One region of the Pseudoalteromonas sp. Z1A2 genome, then DNA from elsewhere that is predicted to be linked to it. Evidence: predicted binding sites of a transcription regulator. Region 1 holds the regulator's gene; each other region holds the start of a gene.
The links. Region 1 encodes sigma-54, which starts transcription at its own class of promoters, with help from an activator protein. Its sites were predicted from a motif close to GTTGGCACGNNNNTNGNNT; they were not measured.
Positions count from the first base shown of each region.

Region 2: GQR47_RS13405 (LiaF domain-containing protein) is a predicted target of sigma-54. The motif match lies at 6,908-6,926, and genes of this name have one in related genera.
Region 3: GQR47_RS17580 (DUF2726 domain-containing protein) is a predicted target of sigma-54. The motif match lies at 1,224-1,242, and genes of this name have one in related genera.

Region 1 is NZ_WTKX01000011.1:36,011-43,901, reverse strand. Features, by position in the region: gene GQR47_RS09590 (ATP-binding cassette domain-containing protein) at 1-756, opposite strand, end outside; gene GQR47_RS09585 (calcium/sodium antiporter) at 1,012-1,980, shown strand; gene GQR47_RS09580 (KpsF/GutQ family sugar-phosphate isomerase) at 1,984-2,955, shown strand; gene kdsC (3-deoxy-manno-octulosonate-8-phosphatase KdsC) at 2,956-3,507, shown strand; gene lptC (LPS export ABC transporter periplasmic protein LptC) at 3,504-4,058, shown strand; gene lptA (lipopolysaccharide transport periplasmic protein LptA) at 4,048-4,593, shown strand; gene lptB (LPS export ABC transporter ATP-binding protein) at 4,590-5,315, shown strand; gene GQR47_RS09555 (RNA polymerase factor sigma-54) at 5,385-6,884, shown strand; gene hpf (ribosome hibernation promoting factor) at 6,911-7,198, shown strand; gene ptsN (PTS IIA-like nitrogen regulatory protein PtsN) at 7,203-7,655, shown strand; gene rapZ (RNase adapter RapZ) at 7,674-7,891, shown strand, end outside.
Region 2 is NZ_WTKX01000019.1:1,636-9,526, reverse strand. Features, by position in the region: gene secD (protein translocase subunit SecD) at 1-932, shown strand, start outside; gene secF (protein translocase subunit SecF) at 942-1,889, shown strand; gene GQR47_RS13425 (bifunctional diguanylate cyclase/phosphodiesterase) at 2,019-3,806, shown strand; gene GQR47_RS13420 (transporter substrate-binding domain-containing protein) at 3,826-4,635, shown strand; gene suhB (inositol-1-monophosphatase) at 4,689-5,492, opposite strand; gene GQR47_RS13410 (VOC family protein) at 5,736-6,152, shown strand; gene GQR47_RS13405 (LiaF domain-containing protein) at 6,191-6,859, opposite strand; gene GQR47_RS13400 (BON domain-containing protein) at 7,188-7,754, shown strand; gene GQR47_RS13395 (YqaE/Pmp3 family membrane protein) at 7,827-7,891, shown strand, end outside.
Region 3 is NZ_WTKX01000031.1:30,163-38,053, forward strand. Features, by position in the region: gene mtnN (5'-methylthioadenosine/S-adenosylhomocysteine nucleosidase) at 1-465, opposite strand, end outside; gene GQR47_RS17580 (DUF2726 domain-containing protein) at 588-1,184, opposite strand; gene folE2 (GTP cyclohydrolase FolE2) at 1,300-2,220, opposite strand; gene arcB (aerobic respiration two-component sensor histidine kinase ArcB) at 2,452-4,770, shown strand; gene arcA (two-component system response regulator ArcA) at 4,787-5,503, opposite strand; gene GQR47_RS17600 (HAMP domain-containing sensor histidine kinase) at 6,003-7,607, opposite strand; gene GQR47_RS17605 (methyltransferase) at 7,759-7,891, opposite strand, start outside.

The sequences.
Region 1 (7,891 bases):
TGGACCATCCGACAAGCCTTTTAAAAACTGTTGAACTAAAGGAGATTCATGATTACGCATTTCATCTGGAGTACCAGAACCAATTACCCCCTGATCGGCGATAATTATAACGTGTTCGGCAATACTCATTACCTCTGTAACATCGTGCGTCACGATTAAAGACGATAAACCTAATACTTCGTTGAGCGACTTAATTAGCTTAACCAATACGCCCATCGAAATAGGATCTTGTCCTGCAAATGGTTCATCGTACATGATTAGCTCTGGATCAAGTGCTATAGCGCGCGCAAGTGCAGCACGTCTTGCCATACCGCCGGATAACTCAGAGGGCATTAAATCTTTAGCGCCACGTAGCCCAACAGCTTGCAATTTCATTAACACAACTAATCGAATAAGGTCTTCACTTAGCTTTGTGTGCTCTCTTATAGGAAACGCGATATTGTCAAATACCGACATATCAGTAAACAGCGCACCACTTTGAAAAAGCATGCTCATTTTAGTACGTGCTTCGTATAACTCTTTACGAGACATTTTAGGAATGCTGCCACCTTCAAATAAAATATCACCTGAATCTGGTTTAAGCTGACCACCAATTAAACGCAACATAGTGGTTTTGCCAATTCCGCTTGGCCCCATGATCGCAGTAATTTTACCTTTAGGAACGCTAAAACTCATATTTTTATATATGATTCTATTGCCTCTCGAAAAGCTAACATCCTTGACTTCTACTATTGATTGCGACAAGTCGCTCTCCATAAAAATGTTCACTAGTGCACCTATTTTAAAGCTTTTTTGTCAAAGATGGAAAAAACAATTCGTAAGATTTTGTAATACACCCATGAAAAGGATTATAAGACTCGCTCAAAACAGCTTAACCCCGGCTTAAATTTTTAAATTAGCTGTTTAAAAGCAACATTGTTACGCAGTTGACCTTACTCTTTTATTTATACTTTCATCTTGGCTTTTGTTACTATTCGCGCCATCCGTATTTTGTATAACTGGCTTAACACAATGGTTACCTCGTTTGTTATTTTAATTCTTGGTTTTGCAGCTCTTGTTTGGAGTGCCGATAGGTTTGTTTATGGGGCTGCGGCTCTTGCTAAAAACTTTGGTGTACCTACACTTATTGTTGGTTTGACCGTTGTAGCCATGGGCTCTTCAGCCCCTGAAATGATGGTTTCAGCCTCTGCCGCTTTGGCTAACAAAACCGACACAGCCGTTGGCAATGCTGTTGGCTCTAATATTACAAACATTTTACTTGTGTTAGGTATCACTGCTCTATTTCGCCCTCTTTCAGTTTCATCTAGTACGTTAAAACGTGAAATGCCATTAGTGATGCTCGTATCTTTAGCTACTTGGTATGTGTTCTCAGATAACTACTTTTCATTTAGTGAAGGTGTTGCGCTTTTAGTTGGCTTTATCGTATTCATCGGTGGGTTAATCATTGTATCTATGCGTGCAAAAAACCAAGATGACCCATTTGTCTCAGAAGCCTGCGACGATGTACCAAACGATGTACCTACTAAAAAAGCGGTATTTTGGTTAATTGTCGGCATAATACTCCTGCCGGTTAGTTCTCATTTTTTAATCGGCTCAGCTGTTGATATTGCTAAATACTTCGGCTTAAGCGACTTAGTCATTGGTTTAACAATTATTGCCATTGGTACTAGCTTGCCGGAACTTGCCGCCTCGGTTGCAGGTGTACTTAAAAATGAAGATGATTTAGCACTAGGTAATATTGTTGGATCAAACATATTTAATATTTTAGCTGTATTACCTCTAGCAGGTATTATTAATCCTTCAGCAGTTGATCCATCGTTAGTAAGCCGAGATATATTAATTATGATTGGTGCAACACTTGCTCTTATTATTATGTCATTGAACTTTAGAGGCACCCAGCGTATCAATAGGGTAGAAGGCGGCTTATTGCTAATAGCGTTTTTGGGTTACCAAGGGTATATTTTTAGTCAAGTAGGGTAAATGATGGCAACGCTAAACTTTATTGAACAAGGCCTTCGCGTTTTAGATGTTGAGCGCCAAGCACTTAGTGATATTGCACAATATGTAGATGAAAATTTTCATAACGCGTGCCAATTAATGTACGACTGTGAAGGCCGTATTATTGTTATTGGCATGGGAAAATCAGGCCATATTGGCAATAAAATAGCGGCAACCCTTGCAAGCACTGGCAGCCCTGCGTTTTTTGTTCACCCTGGTGAAGCAAGTCATGGTGATTTAGGTATGATCACTAAAAATGACGTGGTTATGCTTATTTCTAATTCAGGGGAAACCAGCGAAGTTTTAAATATCATTCCGGTTTTAAAACGACTTGGTGCCAAAATGATAGCGATGACTGGCAATACACAATCAACAATGGCAACCCTTGCTAATGTACATGTGTGCATTAAAGTAGAAAAAGAAGCTTGTTCATTGGGTCTAGCCCCTACATCAAGTACCACTGCAACGCTTGCGATGGGCGATGCCATGGCAGTTGCATTATTAGAAGCTCGCGGCTTTACAGCTGATGACTTCGCGCTATCTCACCCAGGTGGTAGTTTAGGCAAGCGCTTATTACTTACTTTAAAAGATGTTATGCACAGCGGCGCAAATACACCTATTATTGATGTTTCACAAACAGTTAAAGATGCTCTAATAGAAATGTCAGCTAAAGGGTTAGGTATGACAGCCATTGTTGATGAAAATCAGCAACTCGTAGGGTTATTTACCGATGGTGACTTACGTCGCATTTTAGAACAAAGAATTGATATTCATACAACACAAATAGATGTTGTTATGACTAAGTCATGCACTACAGCTACGCAAGATATTTTAGCCGCTGAAGCGCTCAATATTATGGAACGTAAACGTATAAATGGCCTAATCGTCGTCAATGAGAAAAACCAACCTATTGGCGCATTAAATATGCAAGACCTATTAAAAGCAGGAGTGTTATAAATGCAATTTGAAGAACTCTATCAACCGCTGAGCGATGATGCAAAAGCACGCGCTAAAAAAGTAAAACTACTTATATGCGATATTGATGGTGTATTTTCTGATGGCCGTATTTACCTTGGCAATCAAGGTGAAGAGCTAAAAGCATTTAATACAAAAGATGGTTTTGGCATTAAAGCACTTATAAACAGTGGCTTTGAAGTAGCTGTTATTACTGGTCGTCATTCACAGATAGTACAACAACGTATGAGCAGCTTAACCGTACAGCATATTTATCAAGGCCAAGAAAATAAGCTCATTGCCTATCAAGAATTAAAAGATAAACTCAACCTTAGCGATGAACAAATTGCTTATATTGGTGATGACGGTCCTGACATGCCTGTTATGGAGTTAGTAGGCTTTGCCGTTGCAGTAAATGATGCCCACCCGCTTATTAAGCGTTTGTCACATTATGTAACGCAAATGCCTGGCGGTTTTGGTGCTGTGAGAGAACTCACCGATTTGCTCATGCTTGAAAATGGTAAAGCATTGACTACACAAGGCACTAGTTCATGAATGCAGCGCGCATAATATTAAGCGTTTTATTCATTAGCTGTATGGTTTGGCTTTGGTACCCTTATTTTACACAAACAAATATTGTGCCTCAGGCTGAGCCTGAAGTTGTTGCTAAGCCTGATTACATAGCTATTGAGCTCAAACAGACAGCCTATGATGAGCAAGGTAAAATTAGCCACAAAGTCACTGCGGCTAAAATGGAGCTATACCAGCAATTAGGTTTCACGTTTTTCGAAAAACCCATTTTTACTTTATATAACGAACAACAAACGTGGCAAATAAATGCAGACGAAGCAACATTATACGAAGATAAACAATTAATTTTAGAAGGTAATGTGGTTGCCAAAAATTTAACCGATAACGTCATGATAGACAAAATCAATGCTGATAATATTCAGGTTGATATAAAGTTATTAACAATGCGTTCGGAGCAACCCGTCATTATCACTGGACCCAATTTAAAAATCACCGGTAAAGGCCTAGAAGCCGACTTAAAAACCGAAGTGATAAAACTAATTAACCATACGCGAACCATATATTATGACCAATAAAATATTAAAATCACTGATAATTCCTACACTTATACTAGCGTTTAATAGTAGTGCTGCAGAACAAAACACGCAACCTGCTGCCAATCAAATTTCAATAAGTGCCGACAAGCAAGAAGGTCAATTAAAAGCTAATGTGGGTATTTTTGAGAAAAACGTTGAGATTATTCACGGTAATCGCCGCATTACAGCCGATCGCCTAGAAGTACACAAACGTGATGAACTTGGTGATAATAAACAATTATTAATTGCCACAGGTAGCCCTGCGCACTTTGAAGAAAAGCAATCAGACGGCACGACTATGAGCGCCAGTGCTGACGAAGTACGTTATGATGTATCTAAGCGTTTTTTAACGCTTGTTGGTAATGCACAAGTATCGCAAGCCGGACAAAAAATAAATGCTAAAAGCATTACCTACGACATAGAGCAGCAGCTCATCAGTGCCGAAAAAGATGAAAACTCAACTGACCGCGTTCACACAATTTTAGTACCGATCGAAACTAAAAAAAGTAAAAAAGGCGATAAAGGTCAACCATGAGCACATTAAAAGCAGAACTATTGGCAAAAAGCTATAAAGGTCGTGAAGTTGTAAAAAACGTCGGCCTTGAAGTACAAGCTGGCAGTATAGTTGGCTTACTTGGCCCTAACGGTGCTGGTAAAACAACGACTTTTTATATGATTGTAGGGCTTGTTCCTAGCGACAAAGGTAAAATATCTATTGATGATAACGATATTACTCTTTTACCTATGCATAGTCGTGCTAGATTAGGCATAGGCTACTTACCACAAGAGTCATCGATTTTTAGAAAGCTGACTGTTTATCAAAACTTAATGGCCATTTTAGAAACACGCAAAGAACTAAATAAACAAGCCAGAGAAGACACGCTCAATAACTTATTAGATGAATTTAGCATACAACACATTCGTGATAGCCAAGGTATGGCATTATCGGGTGGAGAACGTCGTCGTGTAGAAATAGCACGAGCGCTGGCAGCAGATCCTAAATTTATACTACTGGATGAACCGTTTGCCGGTGTTGACCCTATTTCGGTATTAGATATAAAGAAAATAATAGAACATCTTAAAAATCGTGGGATTGGTGTATTAATTACCGACCATAACGTAAGAGAGACCCTTGATGTTTGTGAAAAAGCCTACATTGTTTCTCATGGGGAGCTGATTGCATCAGGTACTCCAGAACACGTATTAAATGATAAAACAGTACGCGATGTTTACTTAGGCGAGCAATTTAGGCTGTAACATTTACGCCATGTCTTTAAGCATCTGCTAGTATTAATTATAACAACATAAAAGGATTGTTAGAGATACATGAGGCAATCACTACAGCTGCGCATGGGCCAGCAACTTACAATGACTCCACAGTTGCAACAAGCTATTCGTTTGTTGCAACTCAGTACATTGGATCTCCAGCAAGAAATACAAGAAGCTCTCGACAGTAATCCACTATTAGAGGTTGAAGAGGCAGACTATTCCGAAGACGCTGCTGGTAAAAACGAGCAAAAAGCTGATACCGATGACATAACTGTTAGCGCATCTGCTGATGATGCTCCGAGCGAATACGAACAAGATACTGGTGAAGCACTTGCAAAAGACACGCTAAGTGACGACATGGCTATGGATGTTAGTTGGGATGAGTACATGAGTGCCGCTCCTGCAGCCTCATCAGGTCCAATGCCTGAAGATGAATCTATATACCAAGGCGCCTCTACTGAAACGCTCCATGAGTATTTAATGTGGCAATTACAACTAACGCCATTTAGCCCTACCGATGAAGCCATCGCTATTGCGATTGTAGAAGCCGTCGATGATTCAGGTATTTTAACACTAAGCTGCGAAGAAATTTTAGAAAGCTTTAATCAAGAAAACGAAGATGATAACGAAGTCGAACTTGATGAAATTGAAGCGGTATTAAAACGCATCCAACTGTTTGATCCTGTTGGTATTGCTGCACGTAGTTTACAAGAGTGTTTGTGTATTCAGCTTAATCAATTTGATAAAGAAACACCTTACATTAATGAAACGAAAATGATTTTAACCGAGCATATTGATCTATTAGCAGCTCGCGACTATCGTACATTAATGAAAAAAACTAAGCTCAAAGAAGAAGAGCTTAAAGAAGTAATGACACTAATACATACTCTCAACCCAAAACCTGCAGATACTATAGTAAGGGAAGAATCTGAGTATGTTATTCCTGATGTGTCAGTTAAAAAAATTAAAGGCCGCTGGGTTGTCGAATTAAACCCAGATAGCATGCCTAAAATTCGTGTTAATAGCCAATACGCGGCAATGTCTCGCACTGTAAAATCAAGTGGCGACAGCCAGTTTATTCGCTCACATTTACAAGAAGCTAAATGGTTTATTAAAAGCTTAGAAAGTAGAAACGACACGCTATTAAAAGTTACTAATTGTATTGTTAAGCAACAACAAGGCTTTTTTGAACATGGCCCTGAAGCCATGAAACCAATGGTTTTAAATGATGTCGCTGAAATGGTAGAAATGCACGAATCGACAATTTCGCGCGTAACTACTCAAAAGTACATGCATACACCCCGTGGTATATTTGAGCTTAAATACTTTTTCTCAAGCCATGTAAGTACTGAAAACGGTGGTGAATGTTCATCTACAGCAATACGTGCGCTTATCCGAAAATTAATCGCAGCAGAAAACTCAGCAAAACCATTGAGTGATAGCAAAATAGCGGATATATTGGCTGAGCAAGGAATTAAAGTAGCAAGACGTACAATCGCAAAATACCGCGAATCTCTTGCTATTCCACCGTCAAATCAGCGTAAAAGTCTGATTTAAGACGCTAAACTAAGAGGGTAATGCTTATGCAACTAAACTTAACTGGTCGTCACGTAGAATTAACCGATTCACTAAGAGACTATATTAATACTAAATTTGCGAAGCTTGAAAGACACTCTGATCATATAAATAATGTTCATGTCATTCTCGATGTAGAAAAATTAAATCAAAAAGCAGAAGCCACAATACACGTAAGCGGTGCTGAGCTATTTGCCTCTACAGAACATCAAGATATGTATGCCGCTATTGACTCGTTGATCGACAAGCTCGATCGCCAAGTAATCAAACACAAAGAGAAGCTTGCTCGACACTAATATGATGAAATTAAGTTCACTTATATGCCAGGACTGCAGCAAAGCTGCGGTCCTTTTTAATAGCAAAAAAAGAATTTTAGAGTTCATTAGCGAACTTGCTCACGACAAACTTCCGTATTTACCGCAACAAGATATTCTTAATGCTTTAATGAGCAGAGAGAAATTAGGTAGTACAGGTATAGGGCGTGGCATTGCTATTCCTCATGGAAGAATGAGCGGTGCAGAAGAGCCTTTGGCTTTAGTGCTCGTTAGCGAAACTCCAATAAACTTTGATGCAATCGATAATCGCCCTGTTGATATTTTTGTCGCACTCATCGTACCAGATGGCGATAACCAGCAGCACTTAAAGACTCTAGCAACCATTGCTGATAAACTAAACAACAAAGATTTTTGTAAACAGTTACGCAGTGCAAAATCTGATACTGAGCTTTACCAAGTTATTGTCGATCAATCATAGTTTTATAAAGGGTGTTAAATGGAGTTAATTATCATAAGCGGCCGTTCTGGTTCTGGAAAGTCGGTTGCTTTGCGCGTTGTAGAAGATTTAGGTTATTATTGCGTTGATAATATTCCAGTAAACCTACTACCTTCATTAGTTCGCAGTGTGTCTGATAGCTACGATAAAATTGCTGTTAGCATTGATGTGCGCAACATCCCTAAAGAACAAGATGAATTTAACGATATTCTTGAATA
Region 2 (7,891 bases), on a different contig from region 1:
GCCGCGACGGTTACCCTGTTGTACTTAAAAAGCGTATTATTTTAGAGGGCAGCCATATTACGGGCGCGCAATCTGGCGCTGATGAATACCAACGTCCGCAAGTAAGTATTACGTTAGATAGCAAAGGTGGGGCAAAAATGAATGCCTTTACCAAGCGTGCTATTGGTAAGCGTATGGCAACGGTATTTATTGAGTACAAGCCATCAGGTAAAAAAGATGCAGACGGTAAAGCGCTTCCGCCTATTAAGGTTGAAGAAGTTATTAACGTAGCAACGATTCAAGCCCGTCTTGATCGCTCGTTCCGTATTACCGGCATTGATAACCCAGCAGAAGCACATAACTTAAGCTTACTACTTCGTGCTGGTGCACTTGTAGCGCCAATTCAAATTGTTGAAGAGCGCACAGTAGGTCCAAGCTTAGGACAAGAAAATATTGAAGCGGGTATGACTGCGGTTGCACTTGGCTTTGCGTTTGTACTTGTGTTTATGCTTGTGTACTACAAAGGTTTTGGTATGGTTGCAAACCTTGCGCTTGCGGCTAACTTAGTACTAATTGTAGGTGTTATGTCTTTAATTCCGGGCGCTACACTTACGCTACCAGGTATTGCCGGTATTGTATTAACGGTAGGTATGGCGGTTGATGCTAACGTACTTATTTTTGAACGTATTCGTGAAGAGCTGGCCGATGGCCGTAGCCCTCAACAAGCGATTCATTTTGGTTACGATAGCGCATTTAGCACTATATTTGATGCCAACATCACGACACTAATTGCTGCCATTATACTGTTTGCAGTGGGCACTGGTCCGATTGCGGGCTTTGCAGTGACACTTGCGATTGGTATTTTAACTTCAATGTTTACAGCCATCGTTGGTACCCGTGCGGTAATCAACTTATTTGTTGGTGGTAAACGCATTGATAAACTTTCGATTTAAGGAGCAGACATGCAAATTTTAAGTTTGGGTAGTAGAACCCTTCGTTTCATGTCTCTTCGAAAAGTGGCTATGGGTTTCTCGACGTTACTAATTTTAGCGTCGTTTGCATCAATTTTTATCAAAGGCCTAAACTTTGGTTTAGATTTTACCGGCGGTACTGCGGTAGAAGTGGGTTTTTCACAACCGGCTGACCTTAAAAAAGTACGTGATGCACTAGCTGATAATGGTTTTGCTGATGCATCAGTGCAGCTATTTGGTTCAAGCCAAGAAATTTTAGTTCGCTTAGCACCACGCGGTAGCGATGTAAAAGCTGAAGTAATTGGTAACCAAGTAATCGATGCACTTAAAAAAGCAGACGACAGCGTAGTAATGCGCCGTATTGAATTTGTAGGCCCAAGTGTAGGTGAAGACTTAAAAGAGCAGGGTGGCCTTGCCATGTTAACTGCGCTTATTTGTATCTTAATCTACGTTGCGTTTCGTTTTGAATGGCGCTTTGCAGTAGGTGCGGTAGGTGCACTACTACACGATGTTATCATTACTGTGGGTTTATTTTCGGTATTAGGTTTAGAGTTTGATTTAACTATATTAGCGGCAATTCTTGCGGTAATTGGTTATTCACTCAATGATACGATTGTTGTATCAGACCGTATACGTGAAAACTTCCGTAAGGTACGCATTGACGATACGATAGAAATTATTGATATTTCACTTACGCAAACACTTAACCGTACACTTGTAACATCAATCACGACTATTTTAGTATTGATTGCCTTGTTTGCATGGGGCGGACAAACCATTCATGGTTTTGCAACTGCATTACTGTTTGGTGTGTTTATTGGTACTTATTCTTCGATTTATGTTGCAAGCTCTGTTGCTATAGCAATGGGCGTAAGCAAAGAAGATTTAATACCTGAAGTAATTGAAAAAGAAGGCGCAGACCAAGACGCTATGCCGTAACTAGGTTTGTACTTAATAAAAACCGCTCTTATGAGCGGTTTTTTTATGAGCGCATTTTTTTGCGCAATAAAAATGTCATACACACTTGGTACTTTATTGCTCCAATCAAAATAGTTGTAAGGCAAATACGTGACGATTCAGCGCAAAGTATTAGAGTACATTTTAAAAAGCGGTGAAATAACAACGCTGTTTCAGCCTATTTTTGATATTAGTAATCAAGTTATTTTAGGTTACGAAGCACTTAGTCGAGGACCTAAAAATAGCCCGTTAGAAATGCCTAATACGTTATTTAAAGTTGCCCATGAGGAATGTTTAATTTCGGAGCTTGAATTACTATGTCGCTCTAAAGCGATTGAAAACTTTGTAAGGCTTAACCTACAAGGTAAATTATTTTTAAATGTAAGCCCTAAAACACTACTAGACCCTTGCCACCCTAAAGGGGAAACATTGCACCTAATAGAGCAATTTGGCTTAGCTGCTAACCGTGTAGTTATAGAGGTTACTGAGCAAGAAAAAGTAGATGATGGCTTCTTGTTATTAAAAACGATAGCCCATTACCGAGAGCTCGGTTTTACTATAGCAATAGATGATTTAGGCGCTGGGTATTCAGGGTTAAAGCAATGGTCTGAACTATGCCCTGATTTTGTAAAAATTGACCGCTATTTTATTGATCATTGTGATGAAAGCGAAGTTAAAAAAGAGTTTTTGAAATCTATTACTATTTTGGCCAGAGCTACTAATACTCAGGTTATTGCTGAAGGCATCGAGCGTCCAGAAGAGCTTACATTTGTAGAAAACTTAGGCATTAGTAATGTACAAGGGTTTTTACTCGAAAAGCCAAGCATAAAGCCAAGTGAAGATTTCAGCTCAGAGCAACTAAAAGCTCTTTCATTTACGCAATCAAACACATTGTTTGATCAATCTATGGCTATAGGTCGCTTATCGATTACGCAACTTGCAATAAGCAGCGACACTCGCTGTAAAGATGCGCATAAGCTCTTTGAGCAAGATAAATCACTCATAAGCATTGCAGTGTTAAATACTGAAAACCAGCCAGTAGGGTTACTTCACAGAGATCAATTAACAGAAGTTTTTGCAGCGCCCTATGGGCATGCTCTTTACGATAAACGCCCCGTTACTGCACTGATGGATAAGCAGCCCTTAGTCGTTGACGAAAACCAATTACTCGATACCGTAAGTAAGCAAATAACTGAGCAGGACTTTGATATACGCCGCCATATAGTGATAACCAGAGAAAACGCTTATTTAGGGTTAGCGCCGCTTCGCGATATTTTAAAACACATAACCGAAGAAAAAATACGCCATGCACAACACGCTAATCCACTGACTATGCTCCCTGGTAATGTGGCAATTAATGAAGCTATAGAGCAGCGATTAAAAGGTAGTAATCCGTTTTCACTCGCATATATAGACTTAAATCATTTTAAGCAATTTAATGACTTATACGGCTACGCTAGCGGCGACAGTGTAATTAAACTATTAGCTGATGTAACAGTGCAAGCGTGTAAAAATAGTGCTAACTTTGTAGGACATATAGGTGGCGATGACTTTATGGTAGTGTTTGATCAGCACAACGCGGTTGATATATGTAATATCATTATTGAGCAATTTCAACTCCAGTCTCGTATATTTTTTACACCTGAGCACATAAAGAGCGAAGGGTATTGGGCCACAAATCGTGAAGGAGAAAAGCAATTTGTGCCTCTACTAACGTTATCAATTGGCTTAGTTGAGCCTGATTTACAACAATGTAAAAACAGTCACCAAGTTGCAGCACTCGCAACTGATGCTAAAAAAGAAGCCAAACGTTATCGCCATAGTTATTTGTTTATTTGCAAACGTAAAGGGCCTGCTCCCGCAGTGGTGCGCCTAGCAAGCAATAAGCAGGTAATTTAAATAAAAATAGGTAATTATTATGTTGCCAATAAAAATCTCGACCAGTGTACTTGGTCTGCTTGCAAGTTTTGCACTTATGGCGCAAGAGCAAATAATTAATGTAGCCCAAAAGCAAGATACTCAAAACGCACGAGAAGAGTACTCAAGTGAGCTACTGGTACGTGCACTTGAGAGTGTTAACTATCCTGGAGTTATTAGGATGACTCCCATACCAGATCAGCAAAAACGTAAGCTCATAAACCTAAATGATAACGAACTAGATATGTATTGGAGTATGAGTAGTCCAGAGCGAGAGGCACTTGCTTTAGCTATTAAAATACCACTATTTAAAGGTTACATAGGAAAGCGGGCTTTACTCACTAATAAACAAAACGTAGCACGCTTTAAAGACGTAAAAATCCTAGAGCAGCTAGGAGAGTTTTCAGCAGTGCAGGGTCACAACTGGCCAGATACAAGAATAATGTCCTATAACGGCTTACGTGTAAGGCCGCTTACCAATTACCAAGCCATGTTCACTTTAACGAGCCGTGGGCGGATAGATTACTTTCCTCGCTCGTTTATTGAGGTTAATTCTGAGCTTATTGAAAACAAACAAAGTAACTTAGTCGTTGTGCCTAATTTATATATAAGCTACCCAACGGGTATTTATTATTTTGTGACTAAGAGTAAACCCGAATTGGCAAAGGCTGTAGAGGAGGGCTTAATATTAATGCAGACAAACGGCGAGTTTGATGCATTATTTAATGAATACTTCGCAAAGGATTTAAATACACTACCTTATACAAAAGGTAAAACGATAGAGATTAAACTCGATAACCCTTATTTTTAGGCACAAAAAAAGGAGCCTAGGCTCCTTTTTAGTATGCTATTCATAGCATTTAATTAGCGAAGTAACGACTCAGTTAATACTGGACGAATTTCGCGAATAATTGCTTGAGTCAGTTTTGGTGAACCACAGATAATATTGCCGCTGTGGTTATAGTTATTACCACCGGCGAAATCTACAACCATACCGCCCGCTTCTTTAACCATAAGTTCGCCTGCAGCAGAGTTCCAAGGTTTTAAACCAATTTCAAAAAATCCATCAACACGGCCAGCTGCAACGTATGCCATATCTAAAGCAGAACAACCTGCACGGCGAATATCAGCAGTGTGTACAAATAATGCTTTAAACGCTTCAGTGTATGCATCCATGTGGTTTTTGTTTTTGAACGGGAAACCAGTAGCAAGTACAGTGCCTGCAAGAACCGTAGTTTTGCTAACGCGTAGACGTTTACTGTTTAACTGAGTGCCTTGACCGCGAGATGCAGTGAAAAGCTCACCACGAATTGGATCATAAATAACAGCTTGGTCTAAACGACCTTTAACTTTAAGTGCGATAGAAACCGCGTAATGAGGGATACCTTTGATGAAGTTAGTTGTTCCATCGATAGGATCTACAATCCATTGGTAATCATCATCCTTGCCTTTATGCTCACCTAGTTCTTCACCAACAATTGAGTGAGTAGGGTAAGACTGTAAAATAGTGTCACGAATTACGGCTTCGGCTTCTTTATCAATGTTAGTTACTAAGTCGTTAGCGCCTTTTTGTTGCACTTCAACTTTTGATAAATCTTCACTTGCGCGAAGTAAAATTTTGCCTGCGTTGCGCGCAGCGCGAACCGCAATGTTTAACATTGGATGCATGGTATTACCTTTGGGTTGTAAAAGAACGTTTATATATTTCAGCCGGCGTATTTTAGCGACTTTTGCCATAAAGTAAACAATAAACCCCAAATACTTGTGTTTGTTTTTTATACAAGATTGAAAAGTTTATATATTTTTAAAAAATAATTATCTGCATTTAAATAAATTAAATTTAAATAACACTTTACCTAAAGTTAACTTGAGGTTTTATCGTGCTCCTAACTTAACTGATAGGATAACATTATGTATTTAGAGCACGTAAACTTAGTCGCGAGTGATATAGATAGTATGCTTACATTTTATCGCGCTGTATTTCCACATTGGTCGATTAGAAGTGAGGGCAGAGGCGATTGGCATGGAAAACCAAGACGCTGGGTACACTTTGGAGATGACACGCATTACATTGCGATAAGCAGTCATGGTGAAGGTGAAAACAGAAACTTATCGGGCCATCAAATTGGTTTTGCACACTTTGCTTATGTAACTAATAATTTAAGCGCAGTAGTAATGCGCTTAAATAAAGCGGGTTTTACTCTAAGCAAGCAAGGTAGCGAGAATCCTTTCAGAAAGAATGTCTACTTTATTGATCCTGCAGGGTTTGAAGTTGAGTTTGTAGAGTATTTAAGTGATATACCAAGCGAGCGAAATAACGATTTATAATAAAATACTAAGCAGCACGCTAAAGTGCTGCTACTCAATTATAGTGAGCGGTTATTATTACCCGTGCCAAACTGGGTTTTTAGCTCATTTGCAAAGCTCATAAATTTTTCTTTAATTGTGCGCTTTATTTTCACTTCAACCGAGCCCATTACTGCCTTTCCTTCAATATGAATTGTAGGGCCTTGGCGTTTGTTGAGCGACACAGATTTATTTTCAAGGCTACTTAAAATACAAAACATTTTAGACACTACATTGACATGCTCTGGTACGTAAATTTCATCGCTACCAAAAATACAGTTAACGTGAATAGTTACATTTTGATGCGCAAAAATAGCATCGGTAAAATCAAGCACCACCGATCCCATAAAGTTACTCAAATATATATTTTTTGGTACAACCCACTGACCACTTCGCTCGTTAGATCCTAAAATACTGCGTAATGTAAAATCATCATCACTGTTTTGCTGTGCACTATAATGTGGTGTAAATTGCGATTGTTTTTCTGCTTTATATTGCTGATCGGTATTAAGTGTTAAGTCTTCTACTAAGGCTAGCAGTGCTTCGTTATTAGGTGCATCCATCGCATTATCTAAACGTCTTTCAAATGCATCAACAGAAATAACACCATGACTGTAATTATAAATTAATTGATCAATCACTTGTTCGCGTACTTGCTCTATTGGGCGGTCTTCAACTTTTACAGACATGAGTTATTCCTTCTTATATTTACTATTGATACTGCTATTGTAGTTAGATTGCAAACCGCGTACCAAATATAATTTCATTAATAATCAATTGGTTATTATTTAACGGTGTTTTTTGTTTTGTTATATTAACGATAGATTAACCAAAAGAGCAATTATCTAGCTATTTTCACTATTTGAGAAAGTTTTACCGAGTAGCCTGTAAATAGTTACACAAACATAGATAAGGTTTAATCTCTTAATTAATTCAAATCGTTGAATTTAAAGGGTAAATAAAGTTGGCCTGAAGCTCGCATTAGTTAAAGTGTCTTTAATCAAAAGGAGAAAGATTATGAAAACATTTAACAAATCTATTATCGCAGCTCTAGTTCTTGGTACTACGGCTATGGGTGCCCAAGCAAACAGCTGGGAAAACGAAAGTAAAGATGCTTGGATTGATGGTAAGGCAGAAACCGTTCTACTTATGAACACTAATCTAAACAACTTTGACATTAACACTGATGTAAAAAATGGCAAGGTAGTACTTACAGGTAAAGTTAATAGCGAACTTGATAAAGAGCTTGCAGAAGAACTTGTACTTAGCCTCGATGGTGTAACTGATGTTGATAACAGCCTTACAGTTGTTAAAAGCATGGACACCGAAGATAAAAGCAACGACATGATGGACGATGATGATAACGACCTAACGGACGCTAAAATCACCACTGTAATCACAACTCGCTTCCTGTTTGACTCAGAAGTAGGTGGTACAGACATTGATGTTGATACCGACAACGGTGTGGTAACTCTGAATGGCTCTGTAGAGTCTGAAGCTGAAAAGCAACTAGCAGTTAAAATTGCTAAAAATGCTGAAGATGTTCGCGACGTAGTTGATAAACTAGCTATTGTTGCTGAATAATACAGTATAGTTAAGGCCCAGTAATGCTGGGCTTTAAGTCTTTTCAATGTTTAATTTAAATGGAGTTTGATCATGGATATTATTCGTATAATACTTTCGGTTTTATTACCGCCATTAGGTGTGTTTTTGCAAGTTGG
Region 3 (7,891 bases), on a different contig from region 1:
GTCACACATAAATGTGTCACCAGTACAAATTAAGCCAACGAGTGTTTTAACATCACTGATTTGTTCGATAGTTTGCTGTGCTGCTTCAACTAATTTAGGGTGTGCTGCAAAGCCTGCCGGCATTTGTGGTACTTGGCCAATTTCGTAGCCAAAAGCAGTTACGTCTACATCGTGGTGACGTACTTCTGACGAAATTACTACATCGCCTACACTAAGAGAAGGATCGAATCCACCGGCTGAGCCTGTGTTAATTATGCAATCAGGTTTGAAGTTATCGATCAGTAAGGTAGTTGCAATAGTTGATGCGACTTTACCAATACCAGATTGAACAAGTGTCACCGTGTTACCAGCCAACTCGCCAGTATAAAAAGTGAAACCTGCTTTAGTTAAAATTTGTGGGTTTTGCATAGCTTCACGTAAAATTTTAACTTCTGGCTCCATTGCGCCAATAATACCAACATTCATAAAGTTTAATTCCTGAGTTTGAATCACTTGATTATACGTGAAGTTAGCAATAAAAAACAAAAAAGCGAGCTTGTTTATGAGCTCGCTTTAAATACTTTTTAGGAGAGTATTTAATTCGTTTTTTAAATTTCAGCTAACGCGGTGGTTTGCGCTTTAGCCTGAGAAGGTGAAAGTACCGCTGGCTTATGTGAGCGGTTACGAACAGGGCGCTGAGTTTGTGTTGCTGCAGGCTTACCAAGTTTAAACATAATTGCATCGCGTACTTCAGAAGGGCGGTAGCCCGATTTAACTTTCATACGAATATGTGGAATGCCCGCAGACTCTAGTGCACCGTTTACAAACCAGTCGCGTTGAGCTTTGTGGCCATCTTTGTTGGCATTGTTAACTAGGTCAACAGCAGCAATGATTGTTAGTTTTTCTTTATCGATTAATACAAAGTCGAGTTGCTTATTTTTAGCTTTAGCTAAAGCAGCACGTTTAGACTTTACTGAAAGGCCTTGCTTACAGTCAATAACGTCGATTAACTTAACGCGACTAACAATTTTATATTGATCGCCAACAGCACGCTCGAGAAGATTTAAAAAAGCGCCTTCAACCTGCGTAAAAACAGTTTGCTTGCGAGTAAAAGGATACGGGTTTCCGCCATCGTCATTAAATTTTGACGCAACAACAGAGGCCCCGACAACTAATACTAGGATTAATAATAAAGCGAATTCCATACGGTAACTCCATAACAACAAATTGACACTGCTCAAACAAAGCAATTTACGTGCCTAAAAAGTATGGGTTATAAAATAATTACCGACTGGTTTACAAGCAATAGCTACACAGCGATTAAGCTTTGTAGCCTCCTTTAATACCCTTTACTGCAATAGCTACAGCATCGTGTGCATGCAGTGACTCATAGTGGTTTATTTGCAGCCAATAATCACTGTAATGGTTTGCCTCTAGCAATGCTTTAATTTTACGCGCTGCATCTTCACAAAACATAAGGTTTTGACCATTCAAACGGGCAAATTCTTGCTCATCTTCACGTTTTACTGCTGCTTGTACTGGTGTTTTAAGCTCAGCTTCAAGAGTGTTAATTAGCGTAACTACGTCAAATTCTTGAATGTTGCTATCAAGCTTTACTTTTACGTTGGCAATAGAGCGCTGCGAGTGGGGAGTCGCTACAATACCTTGTGTAGTGCCTAGCCATTCGTGCACATCTTTTTGGCTTAAGGTTTCTTGGTTAAACTTTTCGTTAAACGCGTTTTGTATAAGCTGGCGCGCAAGTGCAGCAGAGCATGGGCACGTTGAAGAATAAGTAACATCTACGGTTAGCTCGTAGCTAATAACGTTATTTTCAATTGTACTGGTAAGTACAACTGGGTAGCTTTTCCAGCCCGCTTTGCCACTTAATAGTGACTTACGGCGTAGCGGTAATTCAAATTTAAATTCAATTTGTGCTTTATTGCTCAGCCCTTCGTGGCTAGTTATAAAGGTATCGAGTGCCTGCGCTATTGTTTGCGGATTGACTTGCTGCTCGGTTGAAAGCAGATCAAGTGCCAAAAATAGACGTGACATATGAATGCCTTTGGCATCTTCTTTATGTAAATTTACAAATGCACGCGCTTTGGCGTTTACTGTAACTGGAGATAAGTCTCGGGATTCAAAAATAAATGGCAGTTCTATTTCGCCCATGCCAACCCAGTCTAATTTACCTGTTTGTAAAGCGGGTGCAGTGTCTGCTATATCTGGCATATTGGTTTGCATGTGCGCTACTCGTATTTTGGGGATAATAAAGCGGGGCATTTTACACTAAATAATTTATTGCTGAAATGATGAGTTTAATAGATGAGCTAAATCAAACATGAAAAATTCTGTTTTTATCGCACAACGTGAGTAGTGGTAGGAGAAAAATGCTAAAATCTGGGAAAATGGTATGTTTATACATACGCATTGCCTTCTTTATATTAAGTACACAGCTAAGAGATAAAATTACGTATGACCGATTATTCTTTGAGCCCTTGGGCTCGGGTACTTTCCAGCTCAATAACGCGATTTGGTGAATTTAAAACCGCTGCTATTTGTTACACTTTATTTTTAACTGTATCTCTTATTTTATCGAGCATGTTTTATTATGTGGCGATAGGCGAATTACACCTTGTTGATATTTTAGCCGTGGTATTTTTTACGGCTGTAGTGTCTCCTTTAATAATAAGTGTGTTGCTTAATTCAATTCGACAACTAGATGCCTCATATGCTTATTTAGATAGCGCCACCAAGCAAGAAAAGCTTTTAAATCAAACCCTAAAAGATAACATTAACCGTCTAAACATCGAAATTGATGAGCGTAAAATGGCATTTCATGCCAAGCACCGCGCTATTGAAGAACTACGACGAGAAATTGCTGAGCGTAAAAAAACACAACAAGAACTTGCTCAACAAAGCATGCTGCAGCGCTCAATAGTTGATTCATCTCCTGATTTATTTTATTACCGCGATAACAATGGCGTGTTTGCTGGTTGTAATAAAATGTTTGAAGAAGTAATGGGCAAATCAAGTAGCGAACTAATTGGCAAAACGGTTGAGCAAATATTCCCTAGTCAGTTTTTATCTGAAGTTTTGAAAACCGATAAAGAAGTAGAGCAAAGCCATAAAGCACTAACCATTGATGTGGGTTATGAGGTAAATGGCGAAACGCGTTGGTTTGAGCTGCGTAAATTACCTTTTATAAATGATGAAGGTGATTACATTGGTCTACTGGGCTTTGGTCGTGATATCACAAGTCGTAAGGAGGCCGCTCAAGCGCTCGAAACGGCCTATAAAGACAAAGGTAAGTTTATTGCCACATTAAGCCATGAACTACGTACACCGCTCAATGGTATTGTTGGTTTAACACGAATGCTGCTTGATACTGACTTAAACAAACAGCAGCGTAGTTGGGGTAATACTATATTTTCGAGTGCTGAAACGCTTGGCAATATTTTTAACGATATTATTGATTTAGACAAAATAGATAGAGATCAGCTCGATATAGTGACCAACTCTATTAACGTATCAGACTTTATAAATGACGTTGTTAACTTTGCGGGCTTAATCGCGGAGCAAAAAGAGCTAGAGTTTGATATTAAGCGCAATGGGGTGCTGGATATTTACGCACAGCTCGACCCAACTCGCTTACGCCAAGTTGTTTGGAACTTAATTAATAATGCCGTTAAGTTTACACAGCAAGGAAAGGTAACACTTGAATGTAGCCGAGAAAACAGAGTTGAAGGCCCATGGTTAGTTATGAAAGTATCGGATACCGGCCAAGGTATTCCGCCAGAGCAGCTTGCTCATATATTTGATATGTATTACAAAGCGCCAGATTTAAAAGGGACTAACGCAATAGGTTCCGGTATTGGTTTGGCTGTAACTAAGGCACTTGTAAGTGCGATGAAAGGGATAATTACAGTAAATAGTACTGAGGGCGAAGGAAGTTGCTTTACAGTTCAAATACCGCTTAGTCTATGTGTAGCACCAACAGAGCAAAGTTATGTTGGTCGTGGTTTGTATATTTTACTAGTAGAAGATGTACCTCTTAACGCCGAAATTGCTACAAACTTATTAGAGCAACGCGGGCATGAGGTGTTGTGGGCTGAAACCGGTGAAGATGCACTCTCGTTTGTCGAAACTGAAGATGACTTAGATTTAGTATTACTTGATATGCAATTGCCTGATATAAATGGTGACGTAGTTGCCAAGCAAATACGCTCAGATAGTCACTTTGATAAATTACCTATCGTGGCACTTACGGCCAATGTTCGTAGTGCTGAGGAAGAGCTTGAAGGCATATCAATACAAGGGGCGCTTGCTAAACCAATTAACACGGTGAAGCTTGATAAAATGCTGGCTGATTTATTTGGAATTAAGCAAAGTGAATGCACAGAGCCGCTGTTAAAAGTAAGTGAAGAAGCCCTTAAAGGCATTGATGCACACTTATTAGATATGGAAACAATAGAAGACTTTGTCAATTCGATGGGCTTAGTTGTGTTTAGACGCAGTAGTCAGCTATTCGAAAAGCTAAGTCCACAATATCAGCAAGAGTTACTTACTTCATTAAATACTGGTGATAGAGAAGAGTATGAATCAGTAGCGCATAAACTCAAAGGTGCGGCTGGCTCAGTAGGTCTTAATGATGTGCAGCTTCATGCCAAAATAATGGAACATGGTGCGATTGATGAATCTAATGAGGTGTTAAAGCAGTGGTTAGATATTCTGGCAGATAAAATAAATGAAGGACAAAAAGCCCTTCATTTATTTTTACAGCAATTAGAGTGAAACTAATTAGCTCTAATTAAGCGTCAATTTTACCAATGAAACGGTAACCTTCACCATGGATGGTGCTGATTAACTCAGACGTTGAGTTATCACTTTCAAAATGCTTACGAATGCGACGAATAGTAACGTCAACAGTACGGTCATTTGCGCGAAGCTCACGGCCTGTCATGTGCTTAATTAATTGCTCACGGCTGAAAATGCGACCTGGAGAATCAAGCATTAAACGAAGTGCTCTGTACTCACCTTTAGGTAAACGCTTAGCGTCGCCATTTGGAGAAGTAAGACAACGGCTGTTTTCATCAAGTTCCCAACCATTAAACGTAATAACACCATTTGTTTCTAGTGCTGACTCTTCACCACCTAAGGCAGTACGAGTAATAAGGTTGCGAGCTCTGATAGTTAATTCACGCGGGTTGAACGGTTTAGTAACGTAGTCATCTGCGCCAATTTCAAGACCTAAAATACGGTCAACATCGTTATCACGACCAGTTAGGAATATAAGACCTACTTTACGCTTTTGGCGTAATTCACGGGCTAAAATAAGACCGTTTTTACCAGGAAGGTTGATATCCATAACTACAAGATTAACGTCATCGTTATTTGTAAGCTTGTCATGCATATCATCGCCATCAATGGCTTCAATAACTTTGTACCCTTCAGCTTCAAATAAACTAACTAGGTTCAGTCGAGTTACGTCTTCATCTTCTACGATTAGAATGACTGGCGTTTGCATTATTAATTAACCTTTTGGAATATATTATTTATAAAAAATCGGTGACTAATTTATAACCGATTACTAGAGATTATAGGATTATACCCATTTGTTAACAAGGAAAAAACAAATTGGATAAAAATAAAACAGTAGGGTGTCCAAAGTCTACTAAAAAAGGGCAGTGCAAAAACTACTGTTTAATTGATATATACATGGATGTAGCTATTTGAATCATAAAGTCGAAGCCATTTTCCTTTGATAATTGACATATCATTCAATTAAACAAGGTACTTAAAATAATCAGACTAATTCAAAGCAAAACTATATCACTTTTTAACCTTTTAACCTTTCATCAATGTATGTGATACAGCAAAGATAAAAAAGTTCATAAATCGCTTGGTAATATTTATTTAAAGCAATTAAATAATGTTACGCACTTATCACATGCCTCATTAATGAGGTCATTAAATGCTAATTCAAGGATAAATTTTAAATATATGCACTTTTTAATGATCTTTATTTAAGGAATAGTAATTATAAAGCGAGCACCGCGTTTTTCTTCAAGATCAAACATCACTCTTCCGCCAAGTGCTTGTGTTACTAGGTTATAAACTAAGTGCATGCCTAAGCCACTTGCGCCTTGCCCGCGCTTTGAAGTTACGAATGGGTCAAAAATTCTATTTTTAATGTTTTTGTCAACGCCCTGACCATTGTCAGAATAAACGATTGTTAATTTTTTCCCGACGAGTTCTACGTCAAAGCGAATTTCATTGTTTTCTTTACCTATAAATCCATGAATTACAGAGTTCATAAGTAACTGCTGAAAAACTTGTTGTAGAGGTTCAGACTTACTATGAATAGCCAAGTCGGTCGGACAGTTGATAGTTACAACAGGCTTTTTGGGCAATAATTCAGATTGAATCGATGTTAAAACATCACTTATTAATTTGTGCACATTAATATAGGTATTTACACCGTCATCTTGAATAACCGCTACTTTTTTAAAGTTAGATATAAGGTCAGCTGCACGATTTAAGTTGCGGTAAATTAAATCTAAGTTTTCAATACCTTCATCTATAAAGCGTTTTAGATGGCTTGAGGTAAGTTTTTTGTCATCAAAGCTTTGCTGTATGTCTGCTAGTTTATCTCTAAGTAACGTAGAACCGGTAATACCTAGCCCTATTGGTGTGTTAACTTCATGGGCAACACCTGCAACCATTTGCCCTAAAGATGCCATTTTTTCGTTTTCAACAATTTGTGTTTGGTATTGATGCATCCGCTCAAGAGTTGATAAAAGCTCTTGATTTGCCTCTCTAAGGGCGATTGTTCGTTGGTTTACTTTTTCTTCAAGGCTTAGGTTTAGTTGTTTGATTTCTTGCTTATCTTTTTCGTGGCGTTCAAGTTGTTTTTTTGTACGCGTAAGCATGATATTTAAACTATTTGAAAGAGCACTTATTTCTTTTACATCAGTTACTGGTGCGCGTGCATCGTAGTTATGATTTTTAGACACATCCTGCAATAACATGCTTAATTGCTCTATTGGCTTAGCTATACGTCGTTGAACTTTAATAGCAATAAAGTAAACAAGCGCCAGAATTAATAATGTTAATAACACGTCTATTAATATTTTTCTCTCAATATAAACCTCTAAACTCTCGAGGCTTCCTCGCATATACACATAACCTACTACTTGTTCGTTATCGTAAATAGGGCGGGTTAGCTCAATATGGTCACTCGTAATTCGTGGTGTTTTTAGCTCTTCTACACTGTCTATTCTCAGTGGCACAGGAGGTGTTTTTTTAGCATTAAAGCTAATAAAGAAAACAGGCTTTTGGGATGCTTTTTCTATTGAGTAAATATGTATGTTTTTTACAAGAGGGATCTTTTCAAATGACTTGAGGCGTTTTTCTTCTGTTTTACGATCATCTTCAATTACCGATTGCCCAGCATCAAAAGCTACAATTTCAGAAAGAATAACAAGCTTATTAACTATTAATTGCTTTTGTTCTTTCACGCTTAAATACGTAGAGATAGAAATAGATAACGATAAGCAAATAGCTGTAATAAGCATGATCAAATTAATGAGTGCTTTTCGAATGCTACTTTGATGAACTTTTTTAGGCATTATTTCATTATCGCCTGAGTTAATTTTAATTATTTAGAGTTTTAGTTTAGCAAAGACGTGGAAAAATGAAGGAAAAAAACTAAATTAATTCTTATATTTATTCGAAAGTTAGCTTGAGCACGTTTGTGCTCAATCATTTTACAAATTTAAATTAGCTGCTATATACAGCAAATTTATTGTTCTTAAATACAGTTTGATAGCTTTCAAACTGAGTTTCTAAAATAGGCGGGTACTTTAAAAAGCTGTTAGCAACAATATTTAGCTTCCCTAATTTAGTTAAATGC